DNA from 2 places in the Acidiphilium sp. JA12-A1 genome. Region 2 is predicted to be linked to the other one. Evidence: predicted binding sites of a transcription regulator. Region 2 holds the regulator's gene; the other holds the start of a gene.
The links. Region 2 encodes HrcA, which represses chaperone genes, less so after heat shock. Its sites were predicted from a motif close to GTTNGCACTCNCNNNNNGNGAGTGCNAAC; they were not measured.
Positions count from the first base shown of each region.

Region 1: a site for HrcA is predicted at 13,831-13,859, ahead of groES (co-chaperone GroES). Genes of this name have one in related genera too.

Region 1 covers NZ_JFHO01000059.1:24,466-39,609, forward strand. Annotated here, with positions in the region: gene RT91_RS11405 (nucleoside-diphosphate sugar epimerase) at 1-676, opposite strand, end outside; gene RT91_RS11410 (DedA family protein) at 673-1,329, opposite strand; gene RT91_RS11415 (hypothetical protein) at 1,406-1,600, shown strand; gene RT91_RS11420 (cell division protein ZapA) at 1,602-1,922, shown strand; RNA gene ssrS (6S RNA) at 1,932-2,091, shown strand; gene RT91_RS11425 (5-formyltetrahydrofolate cyclo-ligase) at 2,115-2,672, shown strand; gene RT91_RS11430 (aminotransferase class I/II-fold pyridoxal phosphate-dependent enzyme) at 2,694-3,839, shown strand; gene RT91_RS11435 (hypothetical protein) at 3,869-4,471, shown strand; gene ftsY (signal recognition particle-docking protein FtsY) at 4,593-5,528, opposite strand; gene mtaB (tRNA (N(6)-L-threonylcarbamoyladenosine(37)-C(2))-methylthiotransferase MtaB) at 5,528-6,763, opposite strand; gene dapF (diaminopimelate epimerase) at 6,760-7,593, opposite strand; gene RT91_RS11455 (APC family permease) at 7,636-9,105, opposite strand; gene nth (endonuclease III) at 9,102-9,824, opposite strand; gene RT91_RS11465 (DUF2244 domain-containing protein) at 9,904-10,422, shown strand; gene RT91_RS11470 (MFS transporter) at 10,495-11,643, shown strand; gene groL (chaperonin GroEL) at 11,739-13,388, opposite strand; gene groES (co-chaperone GroES) at 13,433-13,747, opposite strand; gene RT91_RS11485 (usg protein) at 14,034-14,291, shown strand; gene RT91_RS11490 (hypothetical protein) at 14,411-15,144, shown strand, end outside.
Region 2 covers NZ_JFHO01000046.1:23,799-38,942, forward strand. Annotated here, with positions in the region: gene RT91_RS09255 (FGGY-family carbohydrate kinase) at 1-997, opposite strand, end outside; gene RT91_RS09260 (sugar-binding transcriptional regulator) at 1,038-2,075, opposite strand; gene RT91_RS09265 (MaoC family dehydratase) at 2,222-2,662, opposite strand; gene hrcA (heat-inducible transcriptional repressor HrcA) at 2,659-3,762, opposite strand; gene rph (ribonuclease PH) at 3,829-4,560, shown strand; gene rdgB (RdgB/HAM1 family non-canonical purine NTP pyrophosphatase) at 4,568-5,155, shown strand; gene gltB (glutamate synthase large subunit) at 5,171-9,709, opposite strand; gene RT91_RS09290 (NAD(P)-dependent oxidoreductase) at 9,715-11,166, opposite strand; gene RT91_RS09295 (complex I NDUFA9 subunit family protein) at 11,344-12,294, opposite strand; tRNA gene RT91_RS09300 (tRNA-Leu) at 12,445-12,530, shown strand; gene RT91_RS09305 (ribonuclease D) at 12,569-13,225, shown strand; gene RT91_RS09310 (SIS domain-containing protein) at 13,307-14,311, shown strand; gene lptC (LPS export ABC transporter periplasmic protein LptC) at 14,308-15,048, shown strand; gene RT91_RS09320 (LptA/OstA family protein) at 15,045-15,144, shown strand, end outside.

The DNA of each region.
Region 1 (15,144 bases), on a different contig from region 2:
CGATGCCGAGCAGGGATGCGGCATGGGCGATGACATCGGCGCTCGGGGCGGGTTCGTCATCGGCGAAGTTGAGGATGCGCACGCCGCCGGTGGCCGTGGCGATGGACGCGAGCGTGCCGCCGGCGATGTCGTCCACATGGATGCGGCTGAATTTTTGCCCCGGCCGGTCGATCCGGCGGGCGGTGCCGGCGCGCAGGTCGTCGAAGGCGGAGCGGCCGGGGCCGTAGATGCCGGCGAGGCGGATGACGTCGACGGCGCGGTGGTCGTTCGCCATCGCCGCCCAGTTCTGCTCCGCCTCGACGCGGCGGAGGGTGCGCGGCGAGCCGGGGGCGGGCGGCGTGGTTTCGTCGACGCTGCCGCCCTGGCGGTCGCCATAGACGCCGGTGGTGGAGAAATAGCCGATCCAGCGCAGCGCCGGGGCGGCGGCGATGGCATCGGCGCAGAGGGCGAGGAGCGGATCGCCGGCCTCGCCGGGGGCGGCGGTGACCAGCAGATGGGTCGCGTCCGGCAGCGCGGCGGCGGCCTCGGCGAAGGGGACGAGCGCCACACCCCCGGGCGCGGATCTGCCCGCCGGGTCGCGCGCGGTGGCGAGGACGGCGAAGCCCGCGTCGCGGGCGGCGGTGGCGACGGCGCGGCCGGTATAGCCGAGCCCGGCGATCAGCAATGTTGCGGTCATCTCTTGTGCGGAAGCTGGTCGGGGAGGGTGGCGCGGGCGGCGGCGGCGCGTTCGAGCCGCTCGCCGTGGCGGCGGGCGAGGACCACCATCGCCACGCCGACGGCGACGATGACGACCGCCGCGGCGGCGCCGAGCGGGCCGGCGAAGCGGTTGATCTGCTTGCCGAAGATGTAGGCGACGCCGCCATAGATGCCGGCCCAGATGAGGCAGGCGAGGGTCTGGAAGGCGATGAAGCGGCGCCACTCCATCACCGTGACGCCGGCGAGCAGCGCGGCGAGGGCGCGCATCACCGCGAAGAAACGGCCGAAGACGACGATCTTGCCGCCATGGTTCTCGAACAGCCAGTGGCCGGCGCGCAGCCGGCGCTCGGTCAGGCCGATATGGCGGCCATGGCGGAGCAGCACCGGGTAGCCGGCGTTGCGGCCGATCCAGTAGCCGGCGGCGCCGCCGACGATGGCACCCGCCGCGGCGGCGAGGATGAGGACCGAAATGTCGATCCGGTGGGTGGTGCCGGCATAGATCGCCGCGGAGACCAGGGCGGTTTCGCCGGGCAGCGGCAGGCCGAGGCTTTCCAGCATGATCAGCGCGGCCACCGCCAGGCTGCCATAGGCGGCGATCCAGGGAGCCAGGGCGTGGTTGAAGGCGGTGATCATCGGTCGGCTCGGGTTTCCAGCGCGGCTGCGGGTTAAGCGGCTTTCATTGTAACGCAAAATCCGCGATAAGCATCGCATGGCGGAGCAGGAAACCGAAATTCAGGCGATCGAGCGGCTCGAAGCGGCACTGGCGCGCATCGCCGCCCATGCGGCGCGGCCGGCCCCGCCGGGCGGAAGCGACGGGCGGGCCGAGGTCGCCGCGGCGCTCGACCGGATGATCGAGCAACTGCGGGCGGCGCTCGACGAGGCCGACCGGGTGGAGCAGGGCTGACATGGCGAACGTGAACATCCGCATCAACGGCTTCTCCTATTCGGTGAGCTGCGAGGACGGGCAGGAGCGGCACTTGCAGGCGATGGCCGCCGAGATCGACCGCCGGGTGAGCAGCATCAAGGCGATCGGCGAGCAGACCGGCGAGGCGCGGCTGCTGGTGCTGGCGGCACTTCTGCTGGCCGACGAGCTGCACGACCTGCGGGCCACCCACGAGGCGTTGCGGGCGGCGAAGCCCACCGGCGTTTCCCCCGAGCATGTCGCAAGGCTGCGGCGCGTCGCCGCGCGCGCGGAGGAGATTGCGGCGGACCTCGCGGAGTCCTAAGTTGCGGGGGCGAGGCTGCCCGGTGCGTCAGGCAAGCACATCCCCGGGGCCAGTAAGTATCTCCCAGGGAGCTGGCTCTGTCGGAACCGTGGTTCCGGTATTTCCGGCGCCCACCTGCTCACGCAGGCTCTGGGAGGATGTCAACGCCAACGGCCAGGGCGGCTTCGCACTTTTGCTCCTCTCCCCGACAGCATGACCGAGCTCGATCTCATCGCCCGCAAGGCGGCGGCGCGGCAGGCCGCCCTCGACCGGCGCGACGGGCTCGACCCGGCACTGGGCGCGCGCCTGGCCGCCGTGGTGCTGGAGCAGTGCCCGCCGCCCGCCGGCGCGGTGGTTTCGGGGTTCTGGCCGATCGGGGCGGAAATCGACATCCGGCCGCTGCTGGCCGAGCTGGAGGCGCGGGGGCATGCGATCGGCCTGCCGGTGACGCCGAGGCGCGGCCTGCCGCTCACCTTCCGGCGCTGGCGGCGCGGCGCGGCGCTGGTGCCGGGGCGGTTCGGCACCTCGCACCCCGAGGGCGAGGAGATCGTGCCCGATTTCGTGCTGGTGCCGCTGCTGGCCTTCGACCGGCGGGGCAACCGGCTTGGCTATGGCGCGGGGTATTACGACCGCACGCTGGCCGGCCTGCCCGATGCGTTCCGGCTGGGGTGCGCCTATGCATCGCAGGAGGTGGACGAGGTGCCGGTGGGACCGCAGGATGCGCGCCTTCATGCGGTGGCGACCGAACGCGGCGTGGTGCGCGCGGGCTGACGCCGCCTTTCAGGGTGGTCAATGGATATCATTCGGATTCCGCGATCGAAGATCGGCGATATCGGGCGGCTGGCCTTTGCCGACCCGGCGGTGGACAACCTGGCGTTCGGCGAGTCCGACCGGGCGCCGCCGGACGCGGCGCGGGCGGCGCTGATCCGCGCCGTCGAGGCCGGGGACACGCATTACGTGGACAGCCGGGGGCGGCTGTCGCTCCGCCTCGCGCTGGCGGATTATCTGAGCCGGGTGCACGCGAAACCGGTGGCAGAGACGCGGATCGCGGTGACCGCCTCGGGCATGGCGGCGATCGGCGTCGCATTCACCGCGATCTTGCGGCAGGGCGACAAGGTGGTGATCCACGAGCCGGAATGGCCGAACCTCGCCGGGGCGGCGCTGGCGCGGCGGGCCGAGGTGGTGCGGCTGCCGCTGGACGAGGACGGCGCGGGCGGATTCCGCCTCGATCTCGACCGGCTGGACGCGGCCCTCGACGGCGCGCGGGTGTTCTGCCTCAATTCGCCGAACAACCCGACCGGGTGGATGGCGAGCGACGCGGAGATCGTCGCCATCCTGGAGATCTGCCGGCGGCGGGGCGTGTGGCTGCTGTCGGACGAGGTGTATTCGCGGCTGAGTTTCGACGGGAGGGCGGCGGCGCCCTCGGCGCTGGACCATGCGGGGCCGGAGGATCGGGTGATCGTCGCCAATTCGGTGTCGAAGACCTGGGCGATGACGGGATTCCGCGTCGGCTGGCTGGTGCTGCCGGAGGGCGAGCGGGACGCGGTGGGCGAGCTGATCGAGGCGACGCATTCCGGCGTGGCGCCCTTCGCGCAGGAGGCGGCGCGGGCGGCGCTGGAGTGCGAGGACTATGTCGCCGGGTTCCGGGCGTTCTGCGCCGAGGGGCGGGCGATCGTCGGCGCCGGGCTCGCCGGGCTCAACCGCGTGCGCTACAGCGCGGCGCCGGCCGGGCTCTATGCCTTCGCGCGGATCGAGGGGGTGGCGGACAGCCTGGAACTGGCGCGGCACCTCGCCATCGCGCACAAGGTGGCGGTGGCGCCGGGGATCGCGTTCGGCGCGGCGGGCGAGGGGCATTTGCGGATCTGCTTCGCCCAGAGCCCGGAAAAGCTGGAGCGGGCGATGGCGAAATTGCGCGCGGGGCTGGCGGCGTTAACCTGATGTTTACCCGTTCACGTTATGTTCCAGAGATGATTTCGAACAGGAGATGGATCGGTCTGGTCGCGGCGGCCTGGATGCTGGCCGGCGGGGTGGCGGCGGCGCGGGGGGCTTCGCCGCTGCCCGATCCGGCGCTGACGCCGGGGGCGATCAACCCCGCGGTGCGCGAGGCGACGATCGGTGCCACGATCTGCCGGCGCGGCTGGACGCGGACGGTGCGGCCGCCGGTGTCCTATACCGAGCCGCTGAAGAAGGCGCAGATCCGGCGCTATGGCTATGCCGATGCGCGACCCTGGAAATACGAGGAGGATCACCTGATCCCGCTCGCGCTCGGCGGCTCGCCGACCAGCCCGGCCAATCTCTGGCCGGAGCCGCATCTCGGGCGGGGGCAGTGGGGGTCCTATGCGAAGGACCGGCTGGAGGCGCGCATGGCGCGGCTGGTCTGCGCGCACCGGCTGGGGCTGGACGAGGCGCGGCGGATGATCGCGCGGGACTGGATTTCTGCTTATCGGCGCTTCATCGGATCGCGGCCGGACAACGCGCCGTTGCATGGGCGCGGCGCGGGATATGACGGCGGATACCGGCCGTATGACCATTGGCACCACTGGCATCGCTGGCACCGCCGCGACTGGTGAGGCGGGGCGGCGCGAGCCGTCACGCTACGGCAGTTCGCCCTTTGGTTTCTGCAAATCGCCGCTGAAATTCAGCAATGCGCGGGTCGTCGGGTTTCGGGATGATCCGGGACGGCGCAAAAATTCAGGCGGGGCGGTCGGCGTCGGCGCCGGTGAGGGCGCGGGCGAATTCGGTGGCGTCGAAGGGGCGGAGATCGGCCGCCTGTTCGCCGACGCCGACGGCATGGATCGGCAGGGCGGCGGTTTCGGCCAGGGCGACGACGACGCCGGCGCGGGCCGAGCCGTCGAGCTTGGTGACGATCAGGCCGGTGAGATCGACCATCTCCTTGAAGGTGGCGACCTGGGCGATGGCGTTCTGGCCGGTGGTGGCGTCGAGCGTCAGCAGCACGGCGTGGGGGGCGGTTTCATCCTGCTTGCGGATGACGCGGATGATCTTGCGCAGCTCCTCCATCAGCGCGGCCTTGTTGTGCAGGCGGCCGGCGGTGTCGATCAGCACGATGTCGTGCCCGTCGCGCCGGGCGCGGGCGATGGCGTCGAAGGCGAGGCCGGCGGGGTCGGCGTTGGCGGGGCCGGTCATCACCGGCGCGCCGGTCCGCTCGCCCCAGACCTGGAGCTGTTCGACCGCGGCGGCGCGGAACGTGTCGCCGGCGACGAGCAGGGGTCTGGCGCCGGCCTCGGCATAGGACTGGGCGAGCTTGCCGATCGTGGTGGTCTTGCCGGTGCCGTTGACGCCGACCATCAGGATCACGAACGGGTTTTTGCTCCGGTCGATCGCGAGCGGCTGCGCGACGGGGGCGAGGATTTTCGCCACCTCCTCGGCCAGCGACGCGCGGATTTCGGGAGCGGAAACGTCCTGGCCGAAGCGGGTGCGGCGGAAGGCGCGGATGACGCGGGCGGCGGCGGCGGGGCCGAGATCGGCGGTGATGAGCAGGTCTTCGAGTTCTTCCAGCGCCGCGTCGTCGAGCTTGCGCTTGGTGAAGGTGTCGGTGATGCCGGCGGCGAGCTTCTGGGTGCTGCGGGTGAGGCCGGATTTGAGGCGCGAGAGAAAGCCGAGCGCCATCATTCTGCTCCTGCGGTCACGCCGGTGGCATCCGCGCCGGTAATCCTCGCCGTGACGAGCGCGCCCGGGGTGACGGGTGCGGAAAAGCGGATCGGCGCGAAGGTTTCGGTGTGGCCGGCGGTTTCGGTCTCGGCCAGGGCGGTGACGGTGGTGCCGGTCATGGCGCGGAAGCGGGCTTCGGCGCGGCGGGCGCCGGCCTCGCGCAGGCGGGCGGCGCGGGCGCGGCGCTCGGCCATCGGCAAAGCGGGGATGCGCGCGGCGGGCGTGCCCTTGCGGGCGGAGAAGGGGAAGACGTGGAGATAGTCGAGCCCGGCGTCGTCGACCAAAGCGAGGGTTTCGGCGAAATGCGCCTCGGTTTCGGTGGGGAAACCGGCGATGAGGTCGGCGCCGAGGGCGATGTCGGGGCGGAGCGCGCGGGCGCGGGCGGCGGCCTCGATGACGTGGTGGCGGAGATGGCGGCGCTTCATGCGCTTGAGGATGAGGTCGGATCCGGCCTGCACCGAGAGATGCAGATGCGGCATCAGGCGGGGCTCGGATTCGAGCAGGCGCCAGAGATCGTCGTCGATCTCGGCGGGGTCGATCGAGGAGAGGCGCAGGCGCGGCAGGTCCGGCACGGCGGCGAGCAGGCGGCGGCACAGCTGGCCGAGTTTCGGCGCGCCGGGCAGGTCGGCGCCGTAGGAGGTGAGGTCGACGCCGGTGAGCACCACCTCGTTGTAGCCATTGGCGACGAGGGTGCGGACCTGCTCGACCACGGCGCCGAGCGGGATCGAGCGCGAGGGGCCGCGGCCATAGGGGATGATGCAGAAGGTGCAGCGGTGATCGCAGCCCTGCTGCACCTCGATGAAGGCGCGCGCGCGGGTGCCGAAGCCCTCGATCAGGTGGGCGGCGGTCTGGCGGAGCTGCATGATGTCGGCGACGAGGACCGGCGCTTCCGACCGCCAGGCTTCGGGCGTGAGCTTCTCGGCGTTGCCGAGGACGCGGGCGACACCCTCGATGCTCGACCAGGCGGCCGGGTCGATCTGGGCGGCGCAGCCGGTGACGATGATTTTCGCGGCGGGGTCGGCGCGGTGGGCGCGGCGTATGGCCTGGCGGGCCTGGCGCTCGGCCTCGGCGGTGACGGCGCAGGTGTTGACGATGACGGCGTCGCCGAGCCCGGCGGCCTCGGCATGGCCGCGCATCACCTCGCTCTCGAAGGCGTTGAGGCGGCAGCCGAAGGTGAGGATGTCGAGGCTCATGGCGCGAGCATGGCCGCGTCCAGCTCGCCCTCGAAGACCAGGGCGACGGGGCCTTCCATCAGCACGTGGCCGTCATCGCGCCAGGTGAGGGTGAGGGTGCCGCCGTCCATCTCGATCTCGGCGCGGCGGGCGGCGAGGCCGCGGCGATGGGCGTTGACCAGGGCGGCGCAGGCGCCGGAACCGCAGGCGAGGGTGAGGCCGGCGCCGCGTTCCCAGACGCGCAGGCGGATGCGGTCCGGCGCGTCGATCCGGGCGAAGCCGATATTGGCGCGCTCGGGGAAGAGGCGGGCGTGTTCGAGCTTCGGGCCGATCGTCTCGATCTGCAGGTGGGTCAGGTCGTCGACGAAGAAGGTGGCGTGGGGGTTGCCCATCGAGCAGGCGGCGGGGTTCTGCACCGGGCCGAGGGCGAGGCGGAGCGAGAGCGTGTCCGCCGGTTCGGCCAGGGGAATGTCTTCCCAGCCGAGTTTCGGCGCGCCCATGTCGACCTCGACCAGGGTGGGGCCCTTGATTTCGGCGGGCAGCAGGCCGGCATTGGTGCGGATGGCGAGGCGGCGGGCGCCGGTTTCGCCAGCGAGCAGGGCCGCGACGCAGCGCGTGGCGTTGCCGCAGGCGCCGGATTCCGAGCCGTCCGCGTTCAGGATGCGCATGAAGGCGGCGGCGCCGTCGTCCGGCTCGATCAGGATGATCTGGTCGCAGCCGACGCCGCGGTGACGGTCGGCGATGCGGGCGGCGGCGGCGGGGGCGAGGTCAAGCGGGTGCGCGCGGGCATCGAGAACGACGAAATCGTTCCCGGCGCCGTGCATTTTCAGAAAGGGTCGGGCCGCTGCCATGCGGTTCGTATATGGCGTCGCGGCGCGGCGCGGAAGGGGGCGCTATTCGAGGGGGAGCGTTGCGGTGACGGCGGCGAGGCCGGGGGCGACGCGGCGGGCGCGGAGATAGAGCGCCGTGCCGATCAGCGCCATCACCGCGCCCTGGAACAGCGGCTGGACGTAGAAGGGCGCGTGGGGCAGCACCAGCACCGAGCGGATCAGCGCGATGGTGACGACGATGGAGAGCAGGGCGACGGGCACGACCATGACGCCGCGGCGGAAGGGCTCGGACCAGCCATGGCTGGCATGGCGCGGGTTGTAGCGCAGGTTGAGCGCGGCGCAGGCGACGGCGAGCCAGACCAGCAGGATGGTGACCGAGCGGGCGACGATGCCGAAGGCCCAGCCGATATAGGTCGCCTGCACGAGGAAGAGCGAGGCGAGCACGACGGTGAGGGTGAGGGCGGCGACCGGGGCGCGGCGGCGCGAGGTTTCGGCGAAGCGGGCGGGGATCAGCCCGTCCTCGGCCCAGGCGAAGAGCATGCGCGAGGTGACGACCATCTGCGGCGCGAGCGTCTTGCCGACGATGAGCGCGATCACGAGGTCGAGCGCCGCGGCGAGCGGGCGCGGGGCGGCGAGGCCGATGATGCCGGGGGCGGTGACGAGGGAGGCGTGCTTGTGGCGGATGAGGTCCAGCGCCGCCCACCAGGGCACGGCGTGCAGCAGTGCTGCGGCGACCAGCGAGAACAGCACGACCGAGGTGAGCCAGGCGATGACGATGCCGCGCGGCATCACGGTTTCGGCGTGTTCGGTCTCGCCCGACAGGGCGGGCGCGCCGGACAGCCCGCCATAGGCGAAGATGAACAGGGTGCAGACGGCGAGGAAGGCGTGCGCGTCGAAGGGCGGGGCGGCGGCGGGGCGGGCGAAGGCGATGCCGGTGCGCGCCGCGGCGGTGTGCAGCAGGGCGGCGGGGTCGGCGGCGAAGCCGATGACGCCGACGGCGAGGGCGGTGACCACGACGAGCGCGAGCAGGATGACGACGAGGCGGCCGTAATCGCGGATGCCGGCGACATGGATGCCGTAGATGATCCAGAGTGCGGCGAGGCCGAGGGCGAGATGGCCGGGCTTCGAGAGCAGCAGGTGGCCGGCGGCGAAGCCGGCATTGACCATCGCGTTGCCGAGGAAATTGCCGAAGGCGAAGGCGATGAAGCCCATCGCCGCGGTGATGCTGGCCCACCAGACGAAATGCAGGATGAAGCCGAGCGGCAGGTTGAGGGCGCGCACCGTCCAGACATAGGACGAGCCGGCGCGCGGCATGGCGCGGGAGAACCGGGCGTAGAGGAAGACCTTCAGGAAGATGACGAGGCCGGTCGCGAACATCGCCAGCGGCACCAGCGCGCCGATGCCGGGATAGACGCCGAGGCTCTGGGGGACGACGAAATTGATTCCGGCGCCGTATTCCTGGGTGACGGCCGAGGCGACGACGGCGGCGAGGCCGAGGGTCTTCGCGAGGCGGAAGCCGGAGGACGCGCTCATGCCCGGCGGCCCCTCGCGGGTGCCGCGGGTTTGGGGGTGAAGACGCACCATTGCGCGCCGGGGCAGCGCCAGCATTCGGGCTGGCGGGCCTTGCAGACATAGCGCCCGTGCAGGATCAGCCAGTGATGGGCGCGGCGCAGCAGGTCGGGCGGGATGCGCCTGACCAGGCCGTCCTCCACCTCGCGCACGGTCTTGCCGGGGGCGAGGCCGGTGCGGTTGGCGAGGCGGAAGATGTGGGTGTCCACCGCCATGGTGGGCTGGCCGAAGATTTCGTTGAGCACGACATTCGCGGTCTTGCGGCCGACGCCGGGCAGGGCCTCGAGCGCCTCGCGCTCGGCGGGGACCGCGCCGCCATGCCGCTCGACGAGGAGCTCGGCGAGGGCGGCGACGTTCCTCGCCTTGGACTGCCAGAGGCCGATCGAGCGGATATGCGGGCCGATGCCCTCGGCGCCGAGGGCCGCCATCGCCGCCGGGGTGGGGGCGGCGGCGAACAGGCCGGGGGTCGCCTTGTTCACCGCGGCGTCGGTCGTCTGCGCGGAAAGGACGACGGCGACGAGCAGCGAGAACGGGTCGGCGTAGTGGAGCTCGGTGCGCGGCTCGGGGTTGCCGGCCGAGATGGCTTCGAGGAAGGGGCGGATATCCGCCGTTTTCATCCTGCGCACGCGGGCCTGCGGGACGGTGGGGCGGCGCTTGGGGGGCGGTTCGGTGGCGGTCGGCATCCGCGATTTGTGCGGGGCGGGGGGGATTTTGGCAAGCATCCATGCTTGCGGAATGCGCATTCGATGCGAAGATAACGTCATGGCGGAAGCGTTGGGTATGGCCGGACAGGGACGGCCGATTTTCCAGGCGGTGCTGACGCCGCACCGGAGCATGAGCCGGCGCGGCATGTTCGTCGTGTTCGGGGTGATGGCGACCGGCTCGTTGCTGGTGACCAGCCTGATGTGGCGGCTGGGCGCGATGCCGGTGATCGGGTTCAACGGGGCCGATCTCATCCTCGCCGTCACGCTCTACGGGATGAACATGCGCGGGGCGAAGGCGTCCGAGGTGATCGTGCTGACCGACGAGGCGCTGACCATCACCCGCACCACGCCGGGCGGGCGCAGGAGCGAGGTGCGGCTGGAGGCGGGGTGGCTGCGCGTCGATGTCGAGGAACAGGCGGGGACCAATCCGATCGTCTCGGTGGCGAACCGGGAGGCGCGGCAGATCGTCGGCATGGCGCTGGGGGATGCGGAGCGGCGGGATTTCGCCGATGCGCTGAAGGCGGCGATCCACCGGATGCGCTCGCCGCGCTTCGACAATCCGCAGACACGGGGCTGAGTTCCGCCGGCGGGCGTTGCCGCCGGCGCCGGCGGCGTGTTCACTGCCGTTCCCTTTTCGCGGAATTCCGGCATGAAACTTCCCCTGCTCGCGCTCATCGTCGCGAGCTTCGCCATCGGCACGAGCGAGTTCGTCATCGTCGGGCTGGTGCCCGATCTCGCGCGCGATTTCTCGGTCTCGATCCCGCGCGCGGGATTCCTGGTCAGCGCCTATGCGCTGGGGGTGAGCTTCGGCTCGCCGTTCCTCGCGGTGTTGGTCGGGCGGTGGCCGCGCAGGGCGGCGCTGCTCGGGCTGATGGGCGTGTTCGTGCTGGGCAACACGCTCTGCGCGCTGGCGCCGGGCTATGACACGATGCTGGCTGCGCGGGTGGTCACCTCGCTGTCGCACGGGGCGTTCTTCGGGATCGGCTCGGTCGTCGCGGCGGAGCTGGCGCCGCGGGAGAAGCGGGCGCGGGCGGTGGCGCTGGTGTTTCTCGGCCTCACGCTCGCCAATGTGCTCGGCGTGCCGGCGGGCACCATCCTCGGCCAGGCGGCGGGATGGCGGGCGACCTTCTGGGTGGTGGCGGCGATCGGCCTCGTCGCGATGGCGGCGATCGCGCTGCTGCTGCCGCGCGACCTGCGGGCGGGATCGGCCAGGCTGCTCAACGAGGTGCGGATTCTCGGACGGTCGCAGGTGCTGCTCGCCATGCTGATGGCGGTGCTGAGCTCGGCGAGCCTGTTCAGCGTGTTCACCTATATCGCGCCGATGCTCGAACGGGTGGGCGGGCTGTCGCCGCACTGGGTGAGCGTGGCGCTGCTGGTGTTCGGCGCCGGGCTGACGGCGGGCGGGCTGCTCGGCGGGCGGCTCGCGGACCGGCATGCGGCGCGCACCATCGTCGCGACGCTGTTGGCGATCGCCGTGCTGCTGGTGGCGCTGCGGGCGGCGCTGCCGTTCGGCCTGTTGGCCGTGCTGGTGATGGCGGGCTGGGGGATGGCGGTGTTCACCCTGGTCTCGCCGTTGCAGACGCGGGTGATCGACCATGCGCGGGATGCGCCGAACCTTGCCTCGACGATCAACCAGGGGGCGTTCAATCTCGGCAATGCCGGCGGGGCGTGGCTGGGCGGGGCGGCGCTGGGCGCCGGGATCGGCTATCGGAGCCTGCCGCTGCTGGGCGCTGCGCTCGCGCTGGCGGGGCTGGCGGTGGCGGCCTGGGCGTTCGGGCTGGAGCGGCGGCGGGGCTGAACGGCGGCGCGGCGCAACAGGCGGGGCTCAAGAGAAAAGCCGTGGGGTTACCCCCACGGCTTTCCGGTATCCCGGCCTGAGCCTGGAGCAGCGGATCAGAAATCCATGCCGCCCATGCCGCCCATGCCGCCCATTCCGGCGTCGCCACCGGCGGGGGCCTTCTTTTCCGGACGCTCGGCGACCATCGCTTCGGTCGTGATGAGCAGACCGGCGACCGAGGCGGCGTCCTGCAGCGCGGTGCGGACGACCTTGGTCGGGTCGATGATGCCGGCCTTGACCATGTCCTTGAACTCGCCGGACTGGGCATCGAAGCCGAAGCTGTAGTCGTCGTTGTCGAGCACCTTGCCGGAGATCACGGCGCCGTCTTCGCCGGCGTTCTCGGCGATCTGGCGCATCGGCGCGAGCACCGCCTTGCGGATGATGTCGATGCCGAAGCGCTGGTCGTCGTTATCGGCCTTGAGCTTGTTGATCGCGAGCGAGGCGCGGGCGAGGGCCACGCCGCCACCCGGGACGATGCCTTCCTCGACGGCGGCGCGGGTCGCGTGCAGCGCGTCGTCCACGCGGTCCTTGCGCTCCTTCACCTCGGTCTCCGAGGCGCCGCCGACGCGGATGACGGCAACGCCGCCGGCCAGCTTCGCCAGGCGCTCCTGCAGCTTCTCGCGGTCGTAGTCCGAGGTGGTCTCCTCGATCTGCGCGCGGATCTGGTTGCAGCGGCCGGTGATGTCGGCCTTCTTGCCGGCACCTTCGACGATCGTGGTGTTTTCCTTCTCGATCAGCACCTTCTTCGCGCGGCCGAGCATGTTCAGCGTCACGGTCTCGAGCTTGATGCCGAGATCTTCGCTGATGACCTGGCCGCCGGTGAGGATCGCGATGTCTTCCAGCATGGCCTTGCGGCGGTCACCGAAGCCGGGCGCCTTGACGGCGGCGATCTTGAGGCCGCCACGCAGCTTGTTGACGACCAGGGTGGCCAGCGCCTCGCCCTCGACGTCCTCGGCGATGATCAGCAGCGGCTTGCCGGACTGGACGATGCTTTCGAGCAGCGGCAGCATCGGCTGCAGGCCGGAGAGCTTCTTCTCGTGGATCAGGATGTACGGATTGTCGAGATCCGCGACCATCTTCTCCGGGTTGGTGATGAAGTAGGGCGAGACGTAGCCGCGGTCGAACTGCATGCCCTCGACGACGTCAAGCTCGGTCTGGATGCCCTTGGCTTCCTCGACCGTGATGACGCCCTCGTTGCCGACCTTCTGCATCGCCTCGGAGATCATCTTGCCGATCTCGGCCTCGCCGTTGGCGGAGATGGTGCCGACCTGGGCGGTTTCGCTCGGGGTCGTGATCTTCTTGGTGCGCTTCTTCAGCTCGTCGACGATGGCGTTGACCGCCTTGTCGATGCCGCGCTTCAGGTCCATCGGGTTCATGCCGGCGGCAACCGCCTTCGCACCCTCGCGGACGATCGCCTGGGCGAGGACGGTCGCGGTGGTGGTGCCGTCACCGGCGAGGTCGTTGGTCTTCGAGGCCACTTCGCGCACCATCTGCGCGCCCATGTTCTCGAACTTGTCGGCGAGTTCGATTTCCTTCGCGACCGTCACGCCGTCCTTGGTGATGCGGGGCGAACCGAAGCTCTTCTCGATGACGACGTTGCGGCCCTTCGGGCCGAGGGTGACCTTCACCGCGTTGGCGAGCAGGTCGACACCGCGGATGAGGCGTTCGCGGGCGTCGGCCGAGAAGCGGACGTCTTTAGCAGCCATGTGTAACTTCCTTTATGCGATATCGGAGGGGAAACCGGGGGTGATCAGGCGGCCTTCTTCTTCGAAGCCGTACCCTCGATGATGCCCATGATGTCGGATTCCTTCATGATCAGCAGCTCTTCGCCGTCGATCTTGACCTCGGTGCCCGACCACTTGCCGAACAGGATGCGGTCGCCGGCCTTGACGTCGAGCGCGACGACGGCGCCGGCCTCGTTGCGGGCACCCGGGCCAACGGCGATGACCTCGCCTTCCATCGGCTTTTCCTTGGCGGTGTCGGGGATGATGATGCCGCCGGCGGTCTTCTCCTCGGCGTTCAGCCGGCGAACGACCACGCGGTCGTGCAGGGGACGGAATTTCATGTGGCTCGCTCCTGACTTCAGAAGTCTGTTGCAACAGTGACGGGCTCAGCAGCGCCGGCCCTCTCGATAGGCACCGGATGCTTGCTAGCACTCTCACCGGGAGAGTGCCAAAGGGATAGTGTTGTGGGCAACCGATGTCAAGTCCGGCAGCAATTGCCCGAGGTGAGTGCTAAAGTGTTGATAAGAAAGATTTTTCTTGCCAACCCCCGGGGGTGTCATGGCATCGTCATGGTCAGGAGGAGCGGACTCGCACGGCCCGCCGATGACAGTGCGACGGAGACAGATCATGACACTGAGCCGACAGCTCGAGGGATACCGGCTGACGACCGCCGAGATTCTCTACCATCTGCCCGACCATCCGGGCGTTCTGCAGAGTTTCGTGTGGCAGGACCTCGATATCGCGCCGCGCTACCCGGTGCTGCACCGGTTCCTCGATTTCTGGAGCCGGCAGATCGAGGGCAAGCTGCATTCGGTGCGGGTGGGCACGGCCGCGCTGATCACGCCAGGGGAGATGCGCAGCCCGCACATGTTCCAGCTTCACTGACCCGCGCGGCCATGGCGTGGCGGATGGGTGACATGTGTGGAATTCGCGCCGGCATCTCAAAGTTAAGCGGACGTTCAGGTTTTCTTGCGATAAATTGTGTTACGCAAGATTGATCTGGAATGGCGGCTGTGACGAGGAATATCCTTTGTGCGCTCGGACTGGCTCTCGCGCTGGCGCGGCTCGCGCCGTGCGCGCGGGCGCAGGGCGTGAACCCGGCGATTGCCGCGGCCGAGACCCGGGTTTCGCTCGGCATCACGGCGACGGGCTACAGCTATCACGAAGGGTTCGACAACACCTCCGACCAGGAGAGCGGCGTGCTGCCGGGGTTCAGCCTCGGCGCCTCGCGGCTCGGCCCGGCCTTGGGCCTGCCGGACGTCTATACCGGCGTGGTCTACGATTTCTCGGGCGGCGCGCTGGGATATCAGGGCTACCTGCAGGGAACGTCGCAGGGGCTCGTGCCATACGACCAGTCCGAAGCGGCGCGGTTCAACCATGTCGAGGTCCAGCTCGGCGTTGCCGTGCCGCTGAGCCACGCGGTCAGCGTGCTGCCCTTCATTGCCGCCGGCTATCAGAGCTGGTCGCGCAATATCGGCGGTAGCGGCGGCTATGGCAGTTTCTATCACGCGGCGCTGGCCGGGTTCGGCGCGAAGCTCGATTATGCGGCGACGGGGCGGCTCGTCCTCTCCGCCTCGGCGGAGGGACTGGCAGTGGTGGGCGGCGGCGTTTCGGCGCCGGCGCTCGGATTCTCCGGCAGCTTCGGCACCAGCGGCGAGGAGGCCGTGCGGCTCGGCGCCGACTGGCGGCTCGACAATGTCTGGCACGTCTTCGCCGGGCTGGAGATGCGGCATTTCAA
Region 2 (15,144 bases):
CCCCGTCCGATCCCGGCGGCAGCGCCGCCGCCGCGGGTTCGAGCTCGGCGAGCAGTGCTGCATCGCCGCCGAAGATGTCGCGCGTCAGCCAGTCGCAAAGCAACGTGCCCGAACGGAGCGAGGTTTCGAGAATATAGCCCTCGCCATCCGCGGCGATCATGGTGCGGAAGCCGCGCCCCACCCGGTAGCTCGCGCTCCGCATTCCGGCGACCACGGCGGTGCCGAGGTTGAGATAGGCCCGGCCCGGCTCCATCACATTCACGCCAAGACCGGCCGCCTGGCCGTCGCCGGCGCCGGCAATCACCTTCAGCCCTTCTTGCAGGCCGGTCGCGCGCGCGGCCTCGGCGGTCAGGCCGCCCAGCTTCGTGCCGGGCGGCAGCGCCGGCGCGAACCGCGCGGCGGACAGCCCGATCGCGTCGAGCAGGTCGTCCGCGTAGCGCTTCGCCGCGAGATCATAGACGCCGAGCGGATCGGCCGATGCGGTGCTGGTCGCGAACCGGCCCGTCAGCCGCTGGACCAGATAGCCATGCACCTCGGCGAACCAGGCGCTGGCGCCGAGCCGCTCCGGCTCGCAGCGGCGCATCCAGGCCAGCTTGTAAAGCGCCGGATTGGGGTCGGGGATCTTGCCGGTGACCCGGTGCAGATGGTCGGCGCCGAGGGCCTCCGCCATCGCAGCGGCATCGCCCGCCGCCCGCCCGTCGAGCCACAGGATCGCCGGCCGAACCGGCCGGAAACCGGCATCGAGCGGCGCGATCGTCTCGCGCTGGTTGGCGATCGCCAGCCCGGCGATCTCGATCCCGTCGAGCCCCGCGGCCAGTTCGGCGAGCGCCGCGCGGCAGGCCCGCCACCAGTCTTCCGGGTCCTGCTCGAACCGGCCTTCGGCATCGGGCGCGAAGGGGAGCCGGGCACGGCCGGTGGCCAGCACGCTTCCCTGCCGGTCGAAGGCCAGCGCCTTGACCGCGCTGGTGCTGCAGTCGAGCCCGATCACGGCCTCCACGGCGGTTCTCCCTGTCTCGCGCGCGCGAAACGCCGGCGCGTCACGCCTTCGCCACCCTGCGGGACGCGCCACGCGCCGCGCCGTCGTCGTTGTCCGCCACCAGGGACGAAGCGGTCCGCTCGTCGGTGATCAGCCCGGTGATCAGCCGGCCGCGCAGCATCGCGGCGATCGCGGCCTGCTTCTCCATCCCGCCCGCCACGGCGACGACCTCGCGATCGCCGCTTTCGGCGAGATCGATGCCGATCAGCCGGTCATGCAGTTCGGTGCGGATGCGCCGCCCCCCGGCGTCGAAGAACGAGCCCAGCGCCTCGGCCACCGCGCCGTCGCGCCGCGCCTGTTCCAGTTCCTCGGGCAGCAGCATGCCGGTCTGGCAGAGCGACGCCGTCCGCCCGATCTCGCCGATGCCCATGACATAGAGACTGGCCTCCGCCGCCACGGCGAACGCCTCGGCCACGCCGCGCTGGCGCAGCAGCACCCGGCGATCGGCGCGCGACTGGGCATAGAACGGCACCGGCGGCAGATAGGCCGCCGCCCCGGTCTTTTCCGCCAGCGCGTGGATCACGTCGAACGGGTTGGCGTCGATCCGCTGCGCGAGCGCGCCGATGATGGAGACGACCTTCAGCCCCTCCCGCGGCTCGCGCGGCAGGTGTTCGACCGTCGCGGCCATGGTGCGGCCATGCCCGAACCCGACGACACGATGCTGGCCGCGGGCGAAGGTTTCATGAAGAAACGCCGCCGCCGCGCGGCCGAGCGAGGAAATGACGCGGGACGATGCGGCGCCGCCCGCCGCGGCCGGAGCGTCGGGCAGCGCGGGAACGACCCGGCAATAGGTCAGGCCATGGCGCTCGATCAGCGTCCGCTCCAGGCCGAGGCAGCCGGCGAGATCGCCCTCGATGAGGATCCGCACGAGGCCGCTGCGCGCGGCGCCGGCGATCAGCCGCTGCACGCGCGCCGGCGGAATGCGAAGCTGCGCGCTGATCTCCGCCTGGGTCAGGGATGCCTCGTAGTAGAGCCACGCCACCCGGGTGACGAGTTCGGTATCGTCGCCGGATGGCCGGTCGCCTCGATCTGTGACCACGTTCCCGCCTGAGATTGATTATTTCTGCTATCGATAAAAAAATAATCATACTTGCGGCGGCAGCGTCAAGACCGGGCGCGCCGCGCCGGCGGCCTCATCGCCGGACCGGCGTCGCCCTGGCATGGTGCTCGGTCGCGGATGGATCGCTACGGCGCGCGCCGCGGCACCACCAGCCGGGCGAGCAGGATCTGCACCACCTCGCCGTTCTGGTTCAGCGTTTCCGACCGCATCACCACCCGCCCGCGATCGGGGCGCGAGGCGGAGGGGGTCATCTCCACGACGTCGGTAACCACACGCAGCACATCGCCCGGCCGCGTCGGCCGGGGCCAGGAGATATCGTTCCCGGCGCCGATCAGCCCGCCGGCGATCGGCACGCTCTCCACCAGCAGTCGCATCGTCACCGCCGCCGTGTGCCAGCCCGAGGCGGCGAGCCCGCCGAACAGCGTCGTCCGCGCCGCCGCATCGTCGAGATGGAAAGGCTGCGGGTCGTATTGCGCGGCGAACTCCCGGATCGCCGCCGCATCGAGCGTCGTCGTGCCGCTTTCGAAGCGGGTGCCCACCGCCAGATCGTCGAAGAACAGGCTCATCCGAGCAGCCGCCCGATCACCCGCGCGGTGTAATCCACCACGGGAATGATGCGCCCGTAATTGATCCGCGTCGGCCCGATCACGCCGATCGCGCCCACGATCCGGTCATCGCGCGAGCGCGCCGGGGCAACCACCATCGACATGCCGGAGGCGCCGAACAGCCCGCTTTCGGCGCCGATGAAGATGCGCACGCCTTCCGAGCGCTCGGCCAGTTCGAGCAGCTTCAGCATCGTCTCCTGCGCCTCCAGCCGCTCGAAGAGCTGCTGCACCGAGGCGAGTTTTTCCAGTTGGTCGACATCGGCGAGCAGCCGCGCCTGGCCGCGCACGATCAGCGAACCGCCCCTGCCCTCGTCCGACCAGGTCGCAAGACCGGCCTCGACGATGCCGGCGGCGAGATCGTCCAGCGCCGAGCGGTCCGCCCTCATGTCGTCGGCCACGCGAACGCGCAATTCGCCGAGCGACAGGCCGGAGAGCTGGGCATTGAGGTAGTTGCTCGCCTCCTGCAGCGCCGAGGGCGGCACGCCGGGCGGCGTCTCGATCACCCGGTTCTCGACCTGGCCATCCGCCGAGACCAGCACGACGAGGGCGCGGCCGGAACTCAGCGGCACGAATTCGATATGCTTGACCGCCCCTTCCGATTTCGGCGCCAGCACGATCCCGGCCGCCTGCGACAGGCCCGAGAGCAGGGCGGAGGCCTCGGTGAGCGTGTCCTGGATCGACCGGCCGGACTGGGCGAGCGCCGCCTCGATCCGCTCGCGCTCCTCGTCCGACAATTCGCCGAAATGCAGCAAACCGTCGACGAAGAGGCGCAAGCCCCGCTCGGTCGGCAGCCGTCCGGCCGAGATATGCGGCGAGAACAGCAGCCCGGCATCGGTCAGGTCCGCCATGACGTTGCGGATCGTCGCCGGCGACAGGCCCATCGGCAGCAGGCGCGAGAGCGTGCGGCTGCCCACCGGCTCGCCGGTCTCGACATATTGCTCGACGATTTCACGCAGCACCGCGGCGGAGCGTTCATCAAGCCCCGGCGGCAGCCGCACCGGCCCGACCGCCGGCTTTGGCCGACCGGCGCGGGCGGAGGAACGCTTGGATGTCTGGTCCATGGCGCCAGAGTCGGGTATCGCGGGGCGAAAATCAAGCGACACGTTTCAGCCGACAGGAGAGGCTTCATGCCCGAAATCAAGAGACCGAGCGGCCGCATGGCCGATGCGCTGCGCCAGGTGGAGATCGTCACCGGCTTCTCCCGCCATGCCGAGGGCTCGGCGCTGATCCGCATGGGCGGCACCGAGGTGCTGTGCGCGGCGAGCGTGGAGGGCCGGGTGCCGGGCTTCCTGCGCGGCGCCGGCCAGGGCTGGGTGACGGCGGAATACGGCATGCTGCCGCGCGCGACCCACACCCGCGGCGACCGCGAGGCGGCGCGCGGCAAGCAGTCCGGCCGCACACAGGAAATCCAGCGGCTGATCGGCCGCTCGCTGCGCGCGGTGGTGGACCGCACGGCGCTGGGCGAAATGACCATCACCCTCGATTGCGACGTGCTGAACGCCGATGGCGGCACGCGCTGTGCCGCGATCACCGGCGCCTGGGTCGCGCTCGCGCTCGCGATTCGCACGCTGCGCAAGGCGAACGTGATCGCGACCGACCCGCTGATTGGCCAGGTTGCGGCCGTCTCCTGCGGCGTGTTCGGGGGCGTCCCGGTGCTCGACCTCGATTACGCCGAGGATTCCAACGCCGAGGCGGACGCCAATTTCGTCCTCACCGGCACGGGCGGCATCGTCGAGATCCAGGCGACCGCCGAACGGGCGACCTTCGAGGAGGCGACCTTCGGCACCCTGCTCGGCCTTGCCCGCAAGGGCACCGCCGAGTTGTTCGCGGCACAGCGCGCGGCCCTCGATGCGGCCTGAGGCGGCGATGCGGCTCGAACGCGGCCAGCGGGTGGTGATCGCCACCCACAATGCCGGCAAGCTCGCCGAATTCGCCCTGCTGCTCGCCCCGCACGGGCTCGATTGTGTATCTTCCGGCGCGCTCGGCCTGAAGGAGCCGGTGGAGGACGCGCCGGATTTCGCCGGTAATGCGCGGATCAAGGCGCTCGCGGCGGCGACAACGAGCGGTCTCGCGGCGATCGCCGACGATTCGGGGCTGGAGGTCGCCGCCCTCGGCGGCGCGCCCGGCGTGCGCTCGGCGCGCTTCGCGCAGGAGGCGGGCGGCTATGCCGCGGCGATGGCGAACATCATCGCCGCCAGCCGGGCGGACGACCGCGCCGCCTTCGCCGCCGCCATCTGCCTCGCGACACCCGAAGGACGGACCTTCACCTATCTCGGCTGGTGCCGCGGGCGCATCGCCCCCGCGCCGCGCGGCGATGGCGGCTTCGGCTACGATCCGGTCTTCGTGCCGCTCGGCGAGACGCGCAGTTTCGCCGAACTCGACAAGGCGGAAAAATCGGCGATCAGCCACCGCTACCGGGCGCTGCGGCAGTTCGCCGCGGCGCATCTCGGCTGAAGATCTTCCGGCCGGTTACTCGGCCGGAATCTTCTCCACCGCCGGCGCCGTCATCGGAACCGGCAGGAAGCGCGCATAGTCGCGCGGCACCACCATCCAGAACCGCGCCAGCGTGCGCTCCCACTCGTTGAGCAGGCGCTCGGCATAGAGGCTCTGCGTCTCGCGCGCGTGCTCGGTCACGAGGTCGCGCAGATGCTGCGCCCAGTAGGCCTCCGTCACCCGATTCCAAAGCAGCGTGTCGGGGTTGACCCGCAGCTCGAAATCGGCGGCCGGATCGTAGACGAAGGCGATGCCGCCGGTGAAGCCGGCACCGAAATTGTCGCCCACCGGCCCGAGAATCACGACCGTTCCGCCGGTCATGTATTCGCAGGCATTCGACCCTGCCCCCTCGACCACCGCCACGGCGCCGGAATTGCGCACCGCGAAGCGCTCGCCCGCCTGGCCGGCGGCGAACAGCCGGCCCGAGGTTGCGCCGTAGAGGCAGGTATTGCCGATGATCGTGTTATCCTGGCTGACAAGCGTCGAGGACGGCGCCGGCCGCACCACGATGGTCGCCCCGGACAGGCCCTTGCCGACATAGTCGTTGGCATCGCCGAAGACCTCGAGCTTGAGCCCGCGCACCGCGAAGGCGCCGAGCGACTGGCCCGCCGCCCCGCGCAGCCGCACGGTGACGTGGTCGGCCTGCAGGTCGGCGCCGCGCTTGCGCCGCACGATCTGTCCCGAGAACTTGGTGCCGATCGCGCGATGCGTGTTGCGGATGCCGTATTGCAGCTGCATCTTCTCGCCGCGCTCGAAGAACGGTGTCGCATCCTCGATCATCTGCGCATCCAGCGTCTCCGGCACCTCGTTGCGGCCCTGCAGCGTGCAGAAGCGCGCATAGGGGCCGGGGTCGGCCTGGGCGAGCAGCGCGTTGAGATCGAGATCGTCGAGCAGCTCGGAGCCGCGCGAGATCTGGTGCAGGTAGTCGGTGCGGCCGATCACGTCCTCGAGCCGGCGGACGCCGAGCGAGGCGAGGATGTGTCGCACATCCTCGGCGATGAAGGAGAACAGGTTGATCACCTTCTCCGGCGTGCCCTCGAACTTCGCGCGCAGCGCCTCGTCCTGCGTGCACACGCCGACCGGGCAGGTGTTGGAATGGCACTGGCGCACCATGATGCAGCCCATCGCCACCAGCGAGGCGGTGCCGATGCCGAATTCCTCGGCGCCGAGCATGGCCGCGATCACCACGTCACGCCCGGTCTTGATGCCGCCATCGGTGCGCAGCTTCACCATGTGGCGCAGCCGGTTGAGCATCAGCACCTGATGTGTCTCCGACAGGCCCATCTCCCAGGGCAGGCCGGCATATTTGATCGAGGTCTGCGGCGAGGCGCCGGTGCCGCCGGAATGGCCGGAGATCAGGATCGCATCCGCCTTCGCCTTCGCCACGCCGGCCGCGATGGTGCCGATGCCCGAGCGCGAGACGAGCTTCACGCACACCGTCGCCTGCGGGTTGATCTGCTTGAGATCGTAGATCAGCTGGGCGAGATCCTCGATCGAGTAGATGTCGTGATGCGGCGGCGGGCTGATCAGCATCACCCCCGGCGTCGAATGCCGGAGCTTGGCGATCAGCTCGGTAACCTTGAAGCCGGGCAGCTGGCCGCCCTCGCCGGGCTTGGCACCCTGGGCGACCTTGATCTCGATCTCGCGGCAGTTGTTGAGATATTCCGCCGTCACGCCGAAACGGCCCGAGGCGATCTGCTTGATCGCCGACGACGCGTTATCGCCGTTCGGCCGCGGCGTCGCCCGTGCCGCGTCCTCGCCGCCCTCGCCCGAATCCGAGCGCGCGCCGATGCGGTTCATCGCGATCGACAGCGTCTCGTGCGCCTCGGGGCTGAGCGCGCCGAGCGAAATGCCCGGTGCGACAAGCCGCTTGCGGATTTCGGTGATGCTCTCGACCTCGTCCACCGGGATCGGCGTCATCCCCTCGCTGCGGAAATCGAGCAGGTCGCGCAGCGCCACCGGCGGCTGGGCGTTCACCGCATCGGCGTATTTGCGATACAGCGTGAAGCTGTCGGTCGCGACCGCGGTCTGCAGCATGTGGACCATCTGCCCGTCGAACGCATGCGTCTCGCCCTTGCGGCGCAGGCGATAGGCGCCGCCGACCGGCAGGGTGACGGCATCCGAATCCCAGGCGGTGCGGTGCAGTTCCAGCATCTTGTGGGCGATGCCGGGCAGGCCGATGCCGGAAATCCGCGAGGGCATGCCGGGGAAGAATTCCGCCACCAGCGCGCGCGAGAGTCCGATCGCCTCGAAATTGTAGCCGCCGCGATAGGACGAGATCACCGAGATGCCGAGCTTCGACATCACCTTGAGCAATCCCTTGTTCACCGCCTTCTTGTAGCGGCCGATGCACTCCTTCAGGCTGATCGATCCGAACAGGCCGCGGCGATGCCGGTCGGCGATGCTTTCCTGCGCGAGATAGGCGTTGATCGTGGTCGCCCCCACGCCGATCAGCACGGCGAAGTAATGCACGTCCATGCATTCGGCGGCGCGCACGTTGAGGCTGGTGAAGGTCCGCAGCGACTGGCGGACGAGATGCGTGTGCACGGCGCCGGTGGCGAGGATCATCGGGATCGGCGCATGCGCCTCGTCAAACGTCTCGTCAGTGAGGATGACATGCGTGCAGCCCGCGCGCACGCCTTCCTCGGCCTCGCGGCGGATCCGCTCGATCGCGGCGCGCAGCCCGCCCTCGCCATCGGCGACCGGGAAGGTGCAGTTCACCACGCAGGCATTGTCGCCCATCGTCCGGCGCATCGCGTCGAACTCGGCGGTCGAGAGAACCGGGCTTTCCAGCTGCAACAGATCGCACTGGCTGGAATCCTCGTCGAGCACGTTGCCGAGATTGCCGAGCCGCGTCTTCAGCGACATCACGCGGCTTTCGCGCAGACTGTCGATCGCGGGGTTGGTGACCTGGCTGAAGCTCTGGCGGAAATAGTGATGCAACCCGCGATAACGCTCCGACAGCACGGCGATCGGCGTGTCGTCGCCCATCGAGCCGGTCGCCTCGTTGGCGTCCTCGACCATCGGATGCAGGATGAGTTCGAGCTCCTCCAGCGTGTAGCCGACGCCGAGCTGGCGGCGGCGCAGCGCCTCGCCCTCGAAGAGAACCGGCTCCGGCGCATCGGTTTTCACGATATGGTCGATCACCTTGATGCCGGCGGTCCAGGCGCCGAAATCCTGCCGGGCGGCGAGATCGTCCATCAGCTCGGCATGATGGTAGAAGCGGCCATCGGCGAGATCGACGGCGATGGTCTCGCCCGGCCCGACGCGGCCGCGCTCGACGATCTCCGCCTCCTCGCGCTTGACCATGCCGGTTTCCGAGCCGACGATCAGCAGCCCGTCGCTGGTGCGGGTGAAGCGCAGCGGCCGCAGCCCGTTGCGGTCGAGCCCGGCGATGACGTAGCGGCCATCCGTCGCGGTGATCGCGGCCGGCCCGTCCCACGGCTCCATCACCGCGTTGCAATAGCTGATCAGGTTGCGATGCGCGGCCTTCATCGTCGCATCGGCGCCGATCGAGGGCGGGATCATCAGCGTCTTCGCCATCATCGCGTCGCGGCCGCCATGCACCAGCAGTTCGAAGACGGCATCGAGCGTCGCGGTGTCGGAACTGCCGGCCTGGATCACCGGCTTGATGTCGCCGAGATAATCATCGAGCGCGCCGGCGGCGAGGCGCGTCTCGTGGCTCTTCATCCAGTTCACGTTGCCGGCCAGCGTGTTAATCTCGCCGTTATGCGCAAGGCAGCGGAACGGCTGGGCGAGCCGCCAGGTGGGGAAGGTGTTGGTCGAATAGCGCTGGTGGTAAATCGCGAAGCGCGAGACGAACCGCTCGTCGAGCAGGTCGGGGTAGAACTCCGTCAGGCTCTCGGCGAGGAACATGCCCTTGTAGATGATCGAGCGGCAGGAGAGCGAGCAGATGTAAAGCTCGGGAATCTGCGCCGCGATCGCTTCCTTCTCGATCCGCCGGCGGATCACGTAGAGGTCGCGCTCGTACTCCTCCTCGGACTTGCCGAGCGCGTTCCACACCATGATCTGCTCGATCTCGGGGCGGGTCGCGTTCGCCTTCTCGCCGATGCAGGAGACGTCGATCGGCACCTGGCGCCAGCCATAGATGCGGTAGCCGAAATTCAGGATCTCGGTCTCGACGATCTGCCGGCAGCGCTCCTGCGCGCCGAGATCGGTCTTGGGCAGGAACACCATGCCCACCGCGATCGGCCCGCGGCGCATGCGGTCGCCGCCGCGCTCCACCGCATCGGCGAAGAAATCCTGCGGAATCTCGACATGGATGCCGGCGCCATCGCCGGTCTTGCCATCGGCATCGACCGCGCCGCGATGCCAGACGGCTTTCAGGGCGTCGATTCCGGCGACGACGACGTCGCGCCGCTTGCGGCCATCGAGCGCCGCGATCAGGCCGACGCCGCAGGCATCGTGTTCCTGCGCCGGATCGTAGCTGCCGGCGAGGGCCGTGGTGTTGCGCTGCCAGGCGGCGAGAAATTCGGAGGCGGTTTCATGGGTCATGGTCATCACTCCGCGGCGGTGGCGAGCGCGCCGTCGGGGCGCGCGGCGGCGGTTTCGAGATAGGCGTGCATGGCGTCGGCGGCATCGCGGCCGTCCTTGATCGCCCAGACGACGAGGCTGGCGCCGCGCACGATGTCGCCGGCGGCGAACACGCCGGGCAGCGCGGTCATGAAACTCTTCGAATCGACCTTCAGCGTGCCCCAGCGGGTCAGCGTGAGGCCCGGCTCGTTGAAGGCGCCGGGCAGATCCTCGGGGTCGAAGCCGAGCGCCTTTATGACGAGATCGGCCTCGATGGTGAATTCCGAACCCGCGATGGGCTCGACCGTCTGGCGGCCCGAGGCATCGGCGAGGCCGAGATGCATCCGCACCGCCTTCACCGCACTGACCCGCCCGGCGCCGACGAAGGCCTCCGGCGCGGAGAGCCAGGTGAACTCGACACCCTCGTCGATCGCGTTCGCGACCTCGCGCGCCGAGCCGGGCATGTTGGCGCGGTCGCGCCGATAGAGGCAGGTGACGGCGGCGGCGTCCTGGCGGATCGCGGTGCGGACACAGTCCATCGCCGTGTCGCCGCCGCCGATGACGACGACGCGCTTGCCGGCGGCGTTCAAGGCACCCGAATCATAGTCCGGCACCGCATCGCCCAGCCCCTTGCGGTTCGAGGCGATGAGATAGTCGAGCGCCGGCACCACGCCGTCGAGCCGGCTGCCCGGCACGTCGATCTCGCGCGCCTTGTAGACGCCGGTGGCGACCAGCACCGCGTCGTAGCGCGCGCGCAGCTCGGCAAAGCTCAGGGCGCCGCCGATATCCTCGTTCAGATGGAAATGGATGCCGCCGTCCTCGAGCCAGGCGCGCCGCCGGGCGACGATCTCCTTCTCCAGCTTGAAGCCGGGAATGCCGTAGATCAGCAGCCCGCCCACCCGGTCGTGCCGGTCATGGACATGCACCTGATACCCCTTGCGCCGCAGCGCCTCGGCGGCGGCGAGGCCGGCCGGCCCGGCGCCGATGATGCCGACACTCTGCGCGCGCTCGCGCCGCGGGCGGATCGGCCGGACCCAGCCATTCTCGAAGGCGGTGTCGGTGATGTAGCGCTCGACGGCGCCGATGGTCACGCTCTCGAACCCCTTCTCGATGACGCAATTGCCCTCGCAGAGCCGGTCCTGCGGGCAGATGCGGCCGCAGATTTCGGGGAACGTGTTGGTGGCGGCGGAAATCTCGTAGGCTTCCTCGAGCCGCCCCTCGGCCGAGAGCTTCAGCCAGTCGGGGATGTTGTTGCCGAGCGGGCAATGCACCTGACAGAACGGAATCCCGCACTGGCTGCACCGGCTGGCCTGGGCCGCCGCGTCCTTCGGGTCGAAATCGCGATAGATCTCGCCGAAATCCTCGCGGCGTTCGACGGCGGCGCGCTTTTCCGGCGGCTGCTGCGCAAGACGCACGAATTGCTGCATGTGCTCGGTCATCGGCACAACTCCGTTCCGTGGATAGCTGTTTCCGGCAGTATCTAGCTCACGGGAACGGAGATTGCCAGCAATAATTCGATGTTAAGTCATATCAACTGCCATATATGCTCGATTACCAGCTCTGCGCCCTCGTCACCGCGGTTTTGTGACAGAAAATTATGTCCCGTTTGAGACCTATCACGCTTCGCCGCCAGTCGGACGCCCGCCGCCATGCCGGTAGCGCCGCATGTAGGAGGGGACGACAAGGTCGATCGGCGTCGCGACGATGCCGAGATCGGCCAGCGTCCGCGCGTTCCGCGCGACCACGTTGTCGCGCCGGAGCAGCAGGAGCTGATCGGTCGTCAGCAACCGTCCGGGCAGGCGCTGGAGCACCGAAGCCTGCAACCAGGCGGCCCAGCGCGGCACGCCGATCAGGGCGCGGTGATGGCCGGTTTCCGCGTTGATATAGGCCAGCAGGTCGCGGAAGCTCCGCACTTCGGGGCCGCCGAGCTCGTAGGTTGCGCCGGCGAGTTCGGGCCGGTCGATCGCCGCCATCACCGCATCGGCGACGTCGCCGACATACACCGGCTGGAATTTCGTCTCGCCCTCGATCACCGGCAGGAACGGCAGTTGCGCCGCCATCGCGCCGAAGCGGTTGAAGAACCCGTCCTCCGGCCCGAACACGATCGAGGGGCGCAGGATCGTCGCCGCAGGAAAGGCCGCCCGCACCGCCGCCTCGCCCAGCCCCTTGCTCCGAGCATACTGGCTCGCCGCCTTCGGATCGGCGCCGATCGCCGAGACGTGCACGAGCGCGCGCACCCCCGCCTCCGCCGCGAGCGTCGCGATTCTCGCCGCCCCCTGGTGCTGCACCCGGTCGAAATCGCCGCGCCGCCGTTCGGCCAGGATTCCCACGAGATTGATGACGCAGGTCGCCCCCTCGATCGCGCGGCGCAACGCCGCCTCGTTGTCGAGCGGAGCATAGAGCGGCACGATCTGGCCGACATCGCCAAGCGGGCGGAGAAAGGCGCCGGCCTCGGTATCGCGCATCGCCGCGCGCACCACCCAGCCCGCGGCGGCCAGGCGTTTCACGACATGGCGGCCAATGAAGCCGGATGCGCCGAAAACCGTTGCAACCTTGCGCGATGCCATGAGGGTCTCCTTTTGATGGGTGCCTTCTGTTCGCATGACTGGCCCGCGCAAGACAACCGCCTCCCGCACGAAGGCGGATTGACGGCAGGGCGCCGCTTCGCTACAGCCCCGTTCACCGAAGCGCGCCGGTGCGGCGCGGTTAGCCTCCTTGCCCAGGTGGCGGAATGGTAGACGCGCAGGTTTCAGGTACCTGTGGCCGCAAGGCTGTGGAAGTTCGAGTCTTCTCCTGGGCACCAACTCTCAATAGTCCCGCGTGCGGGATCGTGATGGGCCGATGAGCCAGACCCAGTTTGCCGCCGGCGCCACCATCCACATCCATCGCCACGACCTTCCGGACGGGCTCGATCTCGGCCCCGTGGTCGCCGTCGACACCGAAACGATGGGCCTCGATCCGCGGCGCGACCGGCTCTGCCTCGTGCAGCTCTCCGCCGGCGACAACAGCGCGCATCTCGTGCAGATCGTCCCGCCCGCCCTGGGCGGGCGCGGCGCCGACTGCCCGAACCTGAAGCGCCTGCTCGAGCATCCCGGCGTGACCAAGCTGTTCCACTTCGCCCGGTTCGACCTCGCGATGCTGCATCACGCGCTCGGCGTGACGACCGCGCCGGTGATCTGCACCAAGATCGCCTCGAAGCTGGTCCGCACCTATACCGACCGCCACGGGCTGAAGGATCTCTGCCGCGACCTCGTCGGCATCGAGATCTCCAAGCAGCAGCAGACCAGCGACTGGGGTTCGGCCGAGCTCTCGCCCGAGCAATGCGCCTATGCGGCGTCGGACGTGCTGCACCTGCATGCGATCTGGGCGCGGCTCGAAGCCCTCCTGGTCCGCGAGGGGCGGCGCGAACTGGCCGATGCGTGCTACCGGTTCCTGCCGGCGCGCGCGAAGCTCGATCTGCTCGGTTTCGAGGACCCCGACATTTTCAGCCATCGCTGACGGCGGCCCCGCCCCGCGCGTCATTCTGTTGACCCGGCGCGGCGCATCGTCACATACAAGGCCATGACGAGCGGACAGACCATGCCTGTTGCCCCTCCACGCCGCGATCAGTCCCCGACGGCCGCCACCGACGATCTCGCCATCGCGCGCGACGTGCTCGCGACCGAGGCGGCCGCGCTCAACGCCCTGGCCGCAACGCTGGGCGAAGGCTTCACCGCGGCGGTGACGACGCTGGCAGACATCGCCGGTCGCGTCGTCGTCACCGGCATGGGCAAGTCCGGCCATGTGGCGCGCAAGATCGCCGCCACCCTCGCCTCCACCGGCACGCCGGCGCTGTTCGTCCACCCGGCCGAGGCGAGCCACGGCGATCTCGGCATGATCGTGCCGGGCGACGCGGTGATCGCCCTGTCGAACTCCGGCGAGGCCGCCGAACTCGCGGCCATCGTCTCCCATGTCCGCCGCTTCGCCCTGCCGCTGGTCGCGATCACCAGCCGCGCCGAGAGCACCCTGGCCCGCGCCGCCGACCTCGTGCTGCTGCTCCCCGCCGCCCCCGAGGCCGGGCCGATCGGCATGGCGCCGACCACCAGCACGACGATGCAGATGGCGCTCGGCGACGCCATCGCCGTTGCCCTGCTCGCCCGGCGCGGCTTCACCGCCGCCGATTTCGGCCTGTTCCACCCCGGCGGCAAGCTCGGCGCCCGGCTCCGGCGCGTTCGCGACCTGATGCATGAAGGCGAGGCCGTGCCGCTCGCCGGGCCGGACACGCGCATGGATCAGGCGATCCTGCTGATCACCGCAAAGCATTTCGGATGTCTCGGCATCATCGACGGCGAACGCCGCCTGCTCGGCGTGGTGACCGACGGCGACCTCCGCCGGGCCATGGCGCCGGATCTGCTGACGCGGGAGGTCGGCCGCATCATGACCACCAGCCCGCGCGTGATCGGGCCCGAACGCCTGGCCGAGGAGGCGCTGCACGACATGACGGCGCTGACCCCGCGGGTGATGTCGCTGTTCGTGGTGGACGAGTCGCGGCGGGTGCTCGGCATCGTCCACATGCACGACCTGCTGCGGGCGGGTGTCGCATGAACACCGCGCGCACCCCCGACCAGCCCGGCAAGCCGCAGCGGCACGGCACGCTGTTCTCGCAGGCCGACGGGCTGTTCGCCGCCCTGGCCCACGCGCGTGACCGCCAGCGCGCCGCCCTCGGCCGGCAGCGGCGCATCGTCGGCATCGCCAAGATCGTTCTCCCGGCGATCGCGGCCGTGCTGCTCTTCGCCATCGTGATCTTCCCCGACCTGCGCAGCGGCGCGAGCTTCGGCCGGGTCACCTATCGCGAATTGCCGCAAGCCTCGGGCGCCGCCCTCTCGCGGATGAGCACGGCGGAATATCGCGGCGTGGACGCGCGCGGCGAGAAATTCACCATCACCGCGCGCCACGCCGTGCAGACCGGCGGCGACCGGCTGAGCCTGACCGGGCCGAAAGGCGACATCACGACGAAAGGTGGCGCCTGGTTCATGCTCGATGCCCGCAACGGCGTCTATCACCAGAAGACCCAGCGTCTCGACCTGGCCGGCAAGGTGACGCTCTACCGCGCCGACGGCACCACCATGCGCACGCGCCAGGCAACGATCGACATCCAGGCCGGCACCGCCGACGGGCACGACCCGGTCAGCGCCTTCGGCCCGTTCGGAACGCTGACCTCGGCGCAGGGCTTCACCGCGCGCAATCGCGGCCAGATCATTACTTTCACCGGGCCTTCGCATCTCGTGCTCGACCAGGCGGATCCGTCATCGACCGCCACGGGTGCCGGAGGCGGTTCATGAGGCCGCTGGCGGCGCCGCTCACGGCGCTCCTGCTCGTGGCCGCCCTTCCCGCCGGCGCCAGCGCGCAGTCGCTCGGTTTCGGCACCGCCGGCGGCC